3 regions of the Cytobacillus oceanisediminis genome follow, and region 3 is predicted to be linked to each of the others. Evidence: riboswitches for the same ligand, from Rfam matches in the RefSeq annotation. Region 3 holds a riboswitch; each other region holds the start of a gene.
What was found. Region 3 has a riboswitch for cyclic di-GMP ahead of IRB79_RS28105 (methyl-accepting chemotaxis protein). Riboswitches for the same ligand answer to the same signal wherever they lie in the genome.
Positions count from the first base shown of each region.

Region 1: it holds a riboswitch for cyclic di-GMP, as region 3 does, so the genes downstream of both, IRB79_RS25745 (EAL domain-containing protein) here and IRB79_RS28105 (methyl-accepting chemotaxis protein) in region 3, are expected to answer to the same signal.
Region 2: it holds a riboswitch for cyclic di-GMP, as region 3 does, so the genes downstream of both, IRB79_RS06580 (anti-repressor SinI family protein) here and IRB79_RS28105 (methyl-accepting chemotaxis protein) in region 3, are expected to answer to the same signal.

Region 1 covers NZ_CP065511.1:5,103,248-5,107,670, forward strand. The annotation lists gene IRB79_RS25745 (EAL domain-containing protein) at 1-2,215, opposite strand, end outside; cyclic di-GMP riboswitch class I at 2,265-2,351, opposite strand; gene IRB79_RS28190 (ComF family protein) at 2,425-2,655, opposite strand; partial or broken gene IRB79_RS28195 (ComF family protein) at 2,980-3,123, opposite strand; gene IRB79_RS25755 (ATP-dependent helicase ComFA) at 3,119-4,423, opposite strand, start outside.
Region 2 covers NZ_CP065511.1:1,267,532-1,271,954, reverse strand. The annotation lists gene IRB79_RS06595 (FAD-dependent oxidoreductase) at 1-813, opposite strand, end outside; gene mnmH (tRNA 2-selenouridine(34) synthase MnmH) at 1,039-2,097, shown strand; gene IRB79_RS06585 (helix-turn-helix domain-containing protein) at 2,276-2,599, shown strand; gene IRB79_RS06580 (anti-repressor SinI family protein) at 2,698-2,844, opposite strand; cyclic di-GMP riboswitch class I at 2,875-2,964, opposite strand; gene IRB79_RS06575 (hypothetical protein) at 3,131-3,397, opposite strand; gene IRB79_RS06570 (DUF5658 family protein) at 3,537-3,743, opposite strand; gene IRB79_RS06565 (LPXTG cell wall anchor domain-containing protein) at 3,854-4,423, opposite strand, start outside.
Region 3 covers NZ_CP065511.1:5,321,910-5,326,332, reverse strand. The annotation lists gene IRB79_RS26620 (MFS transporter) at 1-380, shown strand, start outside; gene IRB79_RS26615 (alpha/beta hydrolase) at 816-2,366, opposite strand; cyclic di-GMP riboswitch class II at 2,509-2,592, shown strand; gene IRB79_RS28105 (methyl-accepting chemotaxis protein) at 2,653-3,582, shown strand; gene IRB79_RS26600 (hypothetical protein) at 3,841-4,146, shown strand; gene yhfZ (GntR family transcriptional regulator YhfZ) at 4,360-4,423, shown strand, end outside.

The sequences.
Region 1 (4,423 bases), 220 kb from region 3:
CCTCCAGCGGATAGGGAAACTCGACTCGAACATACTTGCGCAAACCTTTGAACACATTGTCTTCTTTGATATTCTGCGGCTTCAGGCTGCCAATTAACAGTTTCTGCTCAAAGGTGGAAGGCGGAATTGGCTTGCTGAAAAGATACCCCTGTATTTGGTCACACTCATTTTTTCTTAAGGAATAGAACTGTTCAAAGGTCTCCACGCCTTCTGCTACAACCTTCATATTCAGCCCATGGGCGAGCTGAATCAGATTTGCTGTGATGATAGCATCTTCCGCATTAGTATCCATTGCCTGGATAAAGGTTTTATCGATCTTCAAAATATCGAATTTATACTTTTTCAACTGGGTGATGGATGAATAGCCTGTCCCAAAGTCATCCAGCGCAATTTTCACGCCCAATTCTCCCAATTCTTTAAGCACTGCAATCACGTTATCGGAATAGTTAATTAGGGAAGATTCCGTCAATTCGATTTCAATCAGTGACGCATCAAGGTGATTCTCATCTAATGCTTTTTTTATCATGGAAACAAGACAACTTTTCAAGAAGCTCAACGGAGAGATGTTTACGGATATCGGAACAATCGATAAACCTCTTTCCCTCCAGGAATAAATCTGGCTGCATACTTTCCTGATCACGTATTCTCCTATATTTATAATTAAACCAGTTTCCTCTGCCACTGGTATAAACTCCAGCGGTGAAACTCTGCCCCATTCCGGATGATTCCATCTTAATAAAGCTTCGGCACTTACTATTTTGCCGGTCTTCGTATCAACTCTTGGCTGGTATTCAAGAAAAAACTCATCATTTTGAATGGCTTTTCTCATATCCTGTTCCAGGGTAAAAAGCTTATAAGATTCAATATCCATAGAAGGATGGTAAACCTGAAATCTATTATTCCCTTTCTGCTTGGCATGGTATAGGGAAGATTCCGTATTTCTGACCAATTCATCAGCTGTGCTCCCATTATCCGGATATAAACTAATGCCTATAGACGGGGTAATATTAAGCTCAAAGCTGTTGATATGGAATGGTTCAGAGAAAATTTGATTAATGGAATCTGCTAATTGCGCAGGATCCTCCTTCTCCTGGATATATTCCATAATAACTGCGAATTGATCACCGGAAATTCTTGCTGAAAAACAGACTGAATTTAGCTTCTCCTTAATTCTTTGTGAAACAAGCCTAAGAAGTTCATCTCCTGAAGAGTGTCCAAAGGTATCATTAATCTGCTTTAACCGCTCCAGATCAAAAAACAAGACAGCAATATTCTGTTGTTCATCGTCTTCAATAAGGCTCTGGAGCTTCTGATCAAAGTACCGGCGGTTCGGCAGATCGGTCAAATGATCATAAAAAGCCATACGCCTCATTCTCTTTTCAAGCCATTTTTGTTCTGTTATATCTGTTACAAATCCATCAACCCGGAAAAGTTCGCCTCTTTCATTCAGATATGGGATGCTATGATCATTAACCCATCTAATTTCACCGGATTTATGAACAATTCGATATTGATAGCGGATGCTGTTCCCATTCAAAATGTTCGCCCGCTTCGCTTCTACCTCCTGCAGATCATCCGGAAGGATCACATTGTTCCATAAATCGAAATCGGCAATAAATTCCTCGGCTGTATAGCCGAATATCCCCTCTACTCCCTTGGAAAAATGAAGAACTTTTCTTTCTGCCAGATCTGCGGAATAGACGCCTACATCAAGATTTTCATAAATCTGCCCAATTTTCCGCTCATTTTCGTAAAGCTGTTCTTCCATGCGCCGCTTTTCAGTTATATCCTGAATCGTTGCGATGATTTTAGGTGATCCATCTTCATCTGCAAAATAATCTGCCCGATGGTGAATATACCGTTCTTCGCCATCCTGCCTGATCATCCTGCATACCAGGTCCACACTATCCTTTTCTTTGAGAAGCCTTTTAAACTGCTTTTCAAAGGCCGGGCGGTCATCCTGATGAAGGTAGCTCAAATACATTTGATAGTCTGGGAAAAAATCTTTTTGAGGCTTTAGGCCAAAAATCCGAAACATTTGATCTGACCAAAACCCTTTATCGTTTTCCACATCGTACTCAAGGCTTCCAATATTGGCGATCATCTGAGCCTGGTTGAGGTTATTCTTAATCTTAGTCAATTCCAATTGCTGACTGCTAGAATCAGCAATATCTTTAGTGGTTTTTTCACCATCCTGTGTATTAAATTCGTTCACTTCAAGACATCCTTTCCAATAAAAAAGGCAAACGAAAATAGTTCTTCTTCTGTGCAGCCCGGCTGCCATGGCAGAAACCTGCTTTAGGCCCGCAGCTTTGCGTCCTTTACTTTCGTAAAATTTACCCTGGATTAGAATATTTTAACATAGGATTATTTTCCTAATAACTATCTAGTTCAAAAACATTAATTTGTAATTTATTCCATCCATTATCCTCTTGCTAATGTCAACGAGCATACTGATGCAGCACCCCCTGCTTTCAGTACTTTCGCTGCATGATATAGAGTTGAGCCGGTTGTATAGATATCGTCGATTAGGATAATCTTCTTATTTTCGATATTGAGATTTAGCGGCTGGAAGACCTGATGAAGATGGATTCGGTCAAATCGCGATTTCTTGGATTGCTTTTCTGAGTGAATTCGCTGCAGCAGCTCCGTCACGGTAAAGCCTGCCTCATGGATGAGTGCAGCAGACTGATTAAAGCCTCGTTCATAAAGCCGTTGAGGACTGAGAGGTATTGGAACGAGGTAGTCAAATTTCAGAGCTTTCAGCCTTTCTCTAATAAAAGGAGAGAAAGCTTTCGCAAAAATATAGTCGCCCCGGAATTTATAGCGGGCTAATGTTTCTTTCAGAAAGTCATCGTATAGGAAAAGAGAATCGTTTTTCTCGAGCAGCCCTGACCATTCTGGATCCTGGTTCCACCTTAAACAATCTGCGCATAGATTCCCTTTTCGAAATTGAGGTTCTAAATTGTTGAAGGGCCTGCTGCATTTAGCACATGTCTCGCCCGTAATTAATGGAAGTTTATCGGCACAGCCCTGACATAAATGATTTTCTTTTGGCTTCGACCAGAGAGTCGACCAGCTTACAGCAGAGAGTATTTCTTCGTGGCAAATTAAGCAGTTAATAGTCTATCAATCCTTTCTTTTTGGCTTCAGAGTTCATTTTGAGGATTTGTTTCTGCGCTTTGACCATGCTTTCGGTTTTGCCGTAGTGAAAAAAGGTGATTTCTCCTTTCGGGTATTCAGAGCTTCTTCCAACACGGCCGGCGATCTGGACAAGAGCGCTTTCTGTAAAAATGCGATCTTCTGCTCCGAGTACTGCTACATCAATATTAGGGAAGGTAACTCCTCTTTCCAGAATGGTAGTTGTTAAAAGCATGGAAATCTCTTTATTACGCATCATTTGGACTTTGTCTTTTCGGCCGGGGTCTTCTGCGTGGACAGCTTGGATTTTAGGATAGGTTTTACGAAGGATGGTGAGGACTTTTTCCATTTTATCGATTTTCGGAAGGAAGAGCAGGCACTCCTTGTGGTTATCAAGCCTCTTCTTGATCCATTGTCTAACTGCAGATGGGAGTTTGTCCTTTTTAAGGGATTTCTCCCAATTTCCACACCATTTGAAAGACGGAACAGGCAATGGATGACGATGATATCTAGCCGGGATAGTGACAAATTCTCTTTTTCCGCTCCGGCATTCTCTTTGCCATTTTTGGCTAGGGGTAGCAGTTAAATAGATCATAGAGGAGGTTTCCTTGCGGGACTGTCGGACAGCATACTGAAGGCTTTCGTCTGCTGTATAAGGGAAGGCATCTACTTCATCAAGAATGACTGTGTCAAAAGCATTGTAAAATCGAAGCAGCTGATGTGTGGTTGCGATGGTTAAGGGAGCTTGGAGATGGCGGTCTTCACTGCCGCCGTATAGGACAGCAACCTGGATACCAGGGAAGACTGCTTTAAGCCGCGGACCAAGCTCCAGTACAACATCTGTTCGAGGTGTGGCAATACAGATTCTTTTTCCGGACGCAAGGGCAGCATTGATCCCTTCAAACAGAATTTCCGTTTTTCCCGCACCGCATACTGCCCAAACAAGGAGCTCTTTATTCTCAATCACTGCATGCTTTACCTGTTCGGAGGCATGCTGCTGCCCAGGTGAAAGGGTGCCACTCCATACTAAGGGATTCTCGACAAGTTCCTGGAGTGGTTCAGGTCCACACCAGCTAATCAGAGGTGTACAAGCACTGACCCGTCCCATCATGATGCATTTTCGGCAGTAAACACACTCCTTCTCCCCGCATCGGGCACAGTGAAAACTAGAAAAAAGAGAGCGATCCTTATTGCCGCACCTTGCACAGACAACCTTACTCTTATCTTTAATAATACCTTTTCGGTATAGAATATTTCCGTTTCCGTAATGTGATTGAATTTC
Region 2 (4,423 bases), 1.3 Mb from region 3:
TGCATAGAAGGCAGTCGGAATCATCAGCTGAATATCCTTCCAATTTTTCAGCCTGGTCACATACCCCTCCAATTCCGGAAAAAGCTCTAAATAGTTTTTATGAAAATAATGAATTCCTTTTTTGAGATGTTCCTTATAAGTTCCCTCCGGAATTAAATAGACAGACCTTACTTTCTCATCCGGCAGCGGAAATAATCCGAGGAACCGTTCATCCTTAGCGATGATTTTCCCTTCCTTCAATGATTGTGGCCGATGGAACGTAACAGTTAAAAATTGATGATTATACTCAATCTTTTTAATTTTGCTGTTCATTTCTTTCCTGGTAATGGAATTCCTTCCCTCAGCTCCTATATAAAAGTCAGCCCTCACTGTCAGATGCTCCTTTAAATCCTTCCGCTCAACCATTAATTCGCCATTGTCATAGCCTTTTGCCAGGGTCCCTGACAAATAATGAAAGTTTGGATATTGAAGCGCCCGTTTGAGAAGGATTCCTTTCAGCTTTTCATGCTCGATCATGAGGGAGTAATCATAATCTCCCGGCAGAATGCTGTAATCCATAGCAAACTCTTTTTCACCTTCCTCAAACGCAATTCGGGCAAATGAAAAGCCATTCACGCGGATTACATCCAAAGCATCCAGCCGCTTAAAAATTTTCAGGCTCTTTGGCTGCAGGAGTTCTCCCTTATAAACGAAAGACGGGGCATCCAGCTTTTCCAGAACGAGGACATCAATATTGGCTTGAGCCAGCTTCAATCCCAGCGTCAAACCGCCAATCCCTCCGCCTACAATTGCAACCTCTGTATTCAAAGACATGGTTCCACCACCTTTGCCTTTTATTTAACCTCCTTTTTAAAAAGCAAAACCAATGGATATGCTGATATTACAATGTCTGGAAAAAATTATAAGAACAATCTTTTGAAAATAGGAGTATGATTGTGGGGGACACCTATATTTTCAAAATCCTGTATAATAGAGAGAGTAAAATCAATTAACGTTCCTTTTCGGGCGATATATAGCATTATTTTTGGAGGCATTAAAATGAGAGAAATAGCAGTCGAACAATATATCCAAATGGACAACGCAGTTCCGGTCGATGTCAGGTCTCCAATTGAATTTGAGGAGTGCAGCATTCCCGGTGCTGTCAATGTGCCGCTTTTCACCAATGAAGAGCGTGTGGAAATCGGGACACTATATAAAAAAGAAGGTTCTGATGCGGCTAAGTGGAGAGCGATGGAAATCGTTTCACCTAAGATCCCTTTCATGATGCAGAAAATCAGAGACCTGAAAAATGATGGCTTCCAGCCTGTCATTTACTGCTGGCGCGGCGGCATGCGCAGCAAAGCGGTCACCACATTTATCACGTATGCGGGCGTTTCAATCCCCCGTTTAATTGGGGGCTATAGAGCCTACCGTCAATATATTCTTGAAAACACAGCAGACTTGATTCCTGAAAAAGCAGTTGTTCTTCATGGAATGACCGGGGTTGGGAAAACGGATGTGCTGAAGGTGTTAAGCGAAAAAGGATACCCTGTTATTGACCTTGAAGAAATGGCGGGACATCGCGGATCGATCTTCGGCTCCTTTGGCATGGGGAACGGCAGCACACAGAAAACATTTGATGCACTACTGTATCAAGCCCTTTCTGAGGTTAAAGGTTCACCTTATATAATTATGGAAGCCGAAAGCAAACGAATAGGCAAGGTTGTTCAGCCGGACGAGCTGCTTGATACCAAAAAAACCGGAATTCACATTGATATGTTCGCCAGCATGGAATCCCGTGTCCAGCGCATCGTCCGTGACTATGTTGAGCCTTATAAGAATGAAGAATGGTTCAAACCGAAAGTTGATGAAAGCCTTGTGTTTATTAAAAAACGTCTGAAAGATACTGAAATCCGCGAGCAGCTTGATGAATCAGTTGAAGCAGAAAACTACGAGCTATTTATCAAACTTTTATTAGAACACTATTACGATCCGCGTTATGCCTTTAAACAGCATGACTATGAAGGCCAATTCCACCATGTGAATGCGGATGATGTGGAAGCAGCTGCACAACAAATTATTCACATTATTGAAAAGCAAAATGCTCCCGTCCTCTGACGCGGAGCATTACTTTTTACGAGCGACAAAAGATATATTTTTATAAAACATGGATAACTAACTATTTAAATCGGTTGACACTGTGGTATGATGATAATAATATTGAACAAAACGTTCTTAATATGGAACTACTTCTGAAATAATCCTATTACATACAAAATAAGGTGTGTGGTATACGATGATCGGTGATCGTGTAAAAAAACTTCGCCAAGAAAAGAAAATGTCCTTATCCGAGCTTGCCGACCAGGCCGGTGTGGCAAAATCATATTTAAGCTCACTTGAACGCAACCTGCAAACCAACCCATCTATTCAATTTCTTGAGAAAATCGCGGGTGTTCTGAATGTCCCCGTAGACCATTTAATCCATGAGCAAATCAACAAGGATGATCTAGATTCAGAATGGATGAAAATTGTGAAGGAAGCGATGGAGTCTGGTGTTTCAAAGGAGCAATTTCGGGAGTTTTTGGATTTTAATAAGTGGAGAAGCGGACAAAAGTCATAGATGTAAGAGCCTGAATATACAGGCTTATTTTTTTGGCAAAATAAAAAGCATTTCCATCTAGAGATGCCTCTAACAGAAATACTTAGCAATACCGGATATCAAGCTTCGATCAGAACCTCTTTGGCTCTGTTATTATGTAAAAACTCTCTAATTTCTTCCTTTTGCAGGCCTAAGTTCTTTGCTTCCATAATTAACTGCAGCCACTCCAAATCAATTCCTTCGACCTTTACATTTTGCTCTGTCAAAATTCTTCCCCCTAGGATACATATCGTATTCCAGGCAACCCAGCCGTCTTAGTATTTTTTCAATACCTTAGACCCGTGACTTTGCGTCCTCATCTTTCAATGAGTTTGCCTTTTTCTGCGCCTATCGGCTCAAAGAAATATTTTCCATAGATGTATTCTACTATGGGCGTATTGCTAATGGTGTCTTATTTTGTAAATATAATTAATTATTTAATATTAAATTAATTTGTTTTTCGACAAAGTCCTAATACTTTTAGTGTTCTTGATTACCTGAACCCCTCACCTTTTACAGTAAGTTGTTATTAATGGTCGAACTCCTTTTGGAGTAGTAGGAAAGTCCGATTCTTTTTCTGTAATTTTTGCTGATTTGTTTTATTGAATAGGTGTGCGGAGTTTTGCTTTTATTAAAGGCCGTGTGGACTGGTTCAAGGGTCATAGCATTCAGAAAGATTTCATCCGTTAAATCAGTTCCGCAGATCGGGCATAGCCAGTCACCTGATTCACTGCTGCTATATGAAGGTTTGTGGCATTTATTGCAGTTCTTTCGGTACATTTACAGCCTCCTCATTTGACTAAAAATATTATTTTTACTCTATCAGTTAAGATAGAGCTTCATAAATCAATAAAACATGAAGTACTAATATTAATGAATAAAGATAAGCTGCACCTTTTGCCAATACCTTTACTTTAGTTTACGGCGGAAAATTAATCGAAGTTGATAGCAGGATTAAAAAGCATGAAAGAACAGCTTTAACAGATTGGAACAGTAGTGGTTCTATATTATAAAAAAAATTCATTATTGGATTCAATTCTTCAATCAGCGAAAGGCTAAGTCCAAAGAACATCAAGAGGCCATCCAGAAGATTAATGAAGGCAAGATACTGCAGAATTTTTTTCATAAGTTCACCGCTTAATAAGTAGCTTTTTGATTATATTCATTAACTGCTTAGATAAGTTCTAAAACGAATAAAAATTAAGGCCTTAAACAATCAGTTCCTCAGGCCTTAATCTAAGTTTCACTCCGCAGCCTTCTATAACGCGATAAAAAAATTACGCTTCCGGCACCTAAAAATAGTGCGCCAATAAGTAATAAATTATAATTATTAGTTGCGGTATTTGGGAGCTTATTAACCTTCTCTGGAATTACCGTGGCATCTGAGGATGGTGGTAAATTATTAGTTCCCTCTCCAGAATCACTATTATCCCCTGTCCCTGGAGTCTCATTGTCGGTTTCAGGATCACCTGTTGCTTCGGCAAGAAAAATGATTTCAACCTCTGCAGAGGAGTTTTGAAATTCATTTCCTAAATGCTCTGGCATTGTTACTTGGAAAAATAAAGTTTCTTCTGTCCCTTTCGATAATTCCCTGGGAGAGAAGCCTTTAAAATCTTTAAGTTTTCCTTCGTAAAGCATCTTTGTATCTTTCTTAACCTCAAGCTCTAATTCTTCAAAAAGTCCTTTAACAGACTTCGATTTTCTAATGTTAGATGTATATTTAAAATCTTGTTTACCATCATTTTTTATCGTTATATTTCGGGGCATCCAGTCGCCTGGTTTTAAATTTTCTACTTTAAATAGGTA
Region 3 (4,423 bases):
CCATTCTGGGCGGAAGCCTATCTGCTCATTTTAGGCAAACCACACTGGTCTCGGTTGGAACCGTCATTTTAATAGGAGGGACCTTGCTTACCAATGTGCACTCTTTATCAGTAATTGTAATAGGCCTATGCCTGACCTGTCTGGGGTTTTTTGTGGCGCATTCACTGATGGCGGCCATTGTAAATGAGCGCGCTGCCCATCACAAAGCCGGTGCCTCGAGCATCTATCTTGTAAGCTATTACCTTGGAGTCGCAACCGGAGGGACGCTTGCCGGCCTGGTATGGCAGACCGGGGGCTGGACGGGGATCACGGTGGTTTCCTTTGGGCTGCTTCCGGTTGTGGTGTGGCTGATGGCGGGCAGCTGGAAGGTTCATCGCTGATATGTTAGGGTGCTTCGGACAGACTAAGCGGGAATTTATCAGTTGGAGTCCGAACCCGTGTCAGCTTCGGCCAGTGCGAGTAGGAATAATCCAGTTGGAATCCGAACTCTTGTCAGCTTCGGACAGGCCGAGCAGAAATTTCCTTATTGAAGTCCGAACACAAGGCAGATTTATCGAGAAGAACCGCGCATTTACTAAAAACTATTAATAGGAAGCCTTAAAGCCCCAATCAATAACGATTGGGGCATCTTTTTTCTATAAAAACCGCACTGAGATGCTATCATGTATCACTAAAATCAGTTTCTGTGCGGATAGACTCGATTTACTTGCGGATAAAATTTTTTCTGTGCTTATAGCCACAATTTACTTGCGGATAAAAAATTTTATGTGCGGATAGCCACTTTTAATACTGCAGACCAACACTCCTGCTGCGACCTAACGAGGATCCCGTTCCTGCCCTGTTTTCAGATCAATAACCTTAACCGGGTTCTCCGGAGCATTGACCGTTTTGCTCTCAGGAGCAGCATTTCCGTTTTCCACCCAGTCGATAAGCAAGTCGAATGACTGGTGAGCGTAAGGCAACAAAGGCTGGAGTTCCTTATCCGGATCGGTGGAGCTGTTCCAGACAAGGCTGTCAACATGGTTGCCGTTCTCGATGGTATACATTCGATGCAGATCCTGCTTCCCGGCTTTCTTGACGAGCTTTTGATATCCCTTTGCATGAATCTCCGGGAATATCAGCGAATCAAGGGAACCAGTGAAAGAGATGAGCGGCACATCTATATCTCCAGTATTGGCCACTTCCTTAATATTTTCTTTCACTTCCTTCGGCCGGGTCATATATTTATAATCTTCAAAGATAGAATCATAGGATCGGTCTCTCACGCCATTCACAAAGTTCAGGTAATTCCTCCATTGCGTACGGCCTGGGGCTTCCGGATCGAAATGGTCCCGATAGATATTCAGCGAGATAAACCAGTATACCTGATCATGATAGGCCCACAGTTTTTCCGATCCTTTAGGCAATCCTGCTTTGTATAGCTCTTTCATGGCTTTCTGCTGTTTTTTGCCGCTTCCATATAAAGCTTCCTCCGCATGATTCACAACGGTGGTCAGGGAACTGATTAAATTAGGCTTTTTCTCCGTCCATAACACGCCTTCCCAATCGACTCCTCCATCGAAAAGGCGAGGTTCGCCAGTTTTCTCCGGATGGTCATTTTCAAGGGCATAGCGCACGACGTATCCGCCATTGGAAATTCCCATCGCATATGTAGGAATCTTATGCTCTGCCGATACTAAATCGCTCGCCGGGTCGGAAGAATCAGCCGGATCAATTAGCCCATCGGAATAATGGCTGACTAAGTACTGCTGTGCGGCTTTCGTAACCTGCCGGAACCGCTGGTGCCATTCTGCTACGCTATCATCCTCAGCGGCTAAGGCATTCTTTGCTTTTGCAAATGGATCAGCTGAATCAGCCTCACCCTGGGTGCCTTTATCAATCGCTGCAAAAGCATACCCTTTTTCCAGGACATAATCGCTGAAAAGCAGGTCGGTTGCCGTTTCATTTCTTGTAGCCGGGATTCCCGAAACAACAAGCCGGCCATTCCAGTGATCCGGAACCCTTATGACAAACTGGGCATCTTCAAAAATACCATTTACCTGAGTTCCCGTTACAGAAGAAGGCTTGTACATTTGATGCCATCCGGTTCCTTCCGCAGCATTTCCCCATAGATAAGGGGCAAGACCGATGTTGCCGTAAAGGGTTGCCTGCTGATATTGGCGGGGATTCCTGGTGGTCAGCCAGTTGTTGTCCACACCGTCAAAGTATTGTTCCGTTACTGTATGCGCACCAGGTATTATAGCCTGGTTTTCCGCAGCAGTTTGCTCCGCAAAACTTCTTTCCGGAAAAAGTGAAAAGCTTAAAGCAAATGCCAATGATAACGCAATCAGCTTGTTTTTCAGATAAATCCATCCCTTCTTCATCATCTCTTACAGTTCTATTCTACTTTTACTAATTATGGGAATCATGGGTCTTAGTAATTAATTATTTGAATTTTCAGCATAAAAGAAAGCAGAGCATTGAAAATTGTGATGCCAGACCGATGCTAGTACTATAGTCTTATAGACGGAACAAGTTGGAAGCAATGAGAATTCAAGGGGAATTGGGCGCTTTAATGAATTCGAGCTAGTAGCGCAACCGGCCAGCACTTACAGGGGACCAGTCCTTTTGTAAGGATATGTTCTAACAAACTTTTTTGAAAAGAGGAAGAGCATGCTTACAACTTATCAGCCTAATCATTATAAGAGCACACAAGTTCTTGAAAAAGAAGCTGTTTTAGCCGCAATTGAAAATTCGCTTGCCATGATTGAATTTGATGGGAACGGGAAAGTGCTGTGGGCAAATGAGAATTTTGCCCGTACTGTCAAATATCGGGCAGAAGAAATGCCAAATATGATGCATAAGCAACTTTGCACCCCTGAATTTGCTGCCAGCAGGGAATATCAGGAGCTTTGGAGAAATCTGCGCAATGGCAAAAGCTTTCAGGAAAAAATTCAGCGTGTGACCAAACAAGGAGATCTTATCTGGCTCGAAGCAACATACACACCGGTATTTGGGGATGATGGCAAGGTAGAAGGTGTTGTAAAGGTTGCTACGGATATTACAGAACGGGAAACGAATACAGCACAGGTGGCAGTCCAGCTTCAGGCAATGTCAGAAGCCCTTAGTGAAAAAGCAAAGGCTGGAATTGAAAGAAGCGAAGAGGCCGCTCAGGCAATAGGCAAGCTCGTTCGTGAGTCCAAAGGGAATCTGGAAATCCTCCATTCTCTCAAATCACAGGCACAATCCATCGGCAGCATCGTAAAAACAATCCGTGAAATAGCGGCACAAACCAACCTGCTGGCATTAAATGCAGCTATTGAAGCTGCGCGTGCCGGCGAACATGGCAGAGGCTTCAGCGTCGTTGCCGGAGAAGTGCGAAAGCTTGCAAACCGGGTACAGGACTCCATACAGGAAGTCAATGCCCACATCGAAGGAATATCAGATGAAATCAACAAAATTAGTGACGCAACTCTGCAATCACAGTCAGGCATAACTGAAAACCAGGTTCTTAATGAGCAGGCTGTATCTGCATTTAAAGATATTGGGGAAGCTGCAAGAAAGCTGGATGATCAGGCAAAGGGTTTTAAGAGCATTTTATAGGAAAATGGATTAAACGGGGGCTGCTTTTATAGCAGCTCTTTTTTTCTGCAGATAGGAAGAATGGATGAGGCTGGCGAAATTACATAGAGAAAGAGTCCGAACTTGATGCCCCTTCGGACAGAAGAAGCAGAAATCCGAGAGAGTGAGTCCGAACTTGATGCCCCTTCGGACAGAAGAAGCAGAAATCCGAGAGAGTGAGTCCGAACTTGATGCCCCTTCGGACAGAGGAAGCAGAAATCCGAGAGAAAGAGTCCGAACATGATGCCCCTTCGGACAGAAGAAGCAGAAATCCGAGAGAGTGAGTCCGAACTTGATGCCCCTTCGGACAGGAGAAGCAGAAATCCGAGAGAAAGAGTCCGAACTTGTAGCTCCTTCGGACAGAAGAAGCAGGAATCCGAGAGAGTGAGTCCGAACTTGATGCCCCTTCGGACAGGAGAAGCAGAAATCCGAGAGAGTGAGTCCGAACTTGATGCCCCTTCGGACAGGAGAAGCAGAAATACGAGAAGAAAGAGTCCGAACTTGATGCCCCTTCAGACAGGAGAAGCAGAAATCCGAGCAATGTAAACCGAACTTTGCTCAGGAAACTAATTTTCAATTAGATGGGGAGCTCGCTTGTAAATGAGTCTCTTGATTTCCACCGCGGACACATGGAAGAATAAAGGAAAGCAATATTAATTGCGAAAAAGTTTGAAAACTCTTGAATTAATAAACCATTACAGCTACACTAATAATATACAGTTTTTCGTATATTGATCAAAGGTAAAGAGGTATTACAATATGAGCCGTATTTGGGAAAGTTTATATTCAAAGAATGGGCTGGCTGCCAAGTTTATTGCAAAGG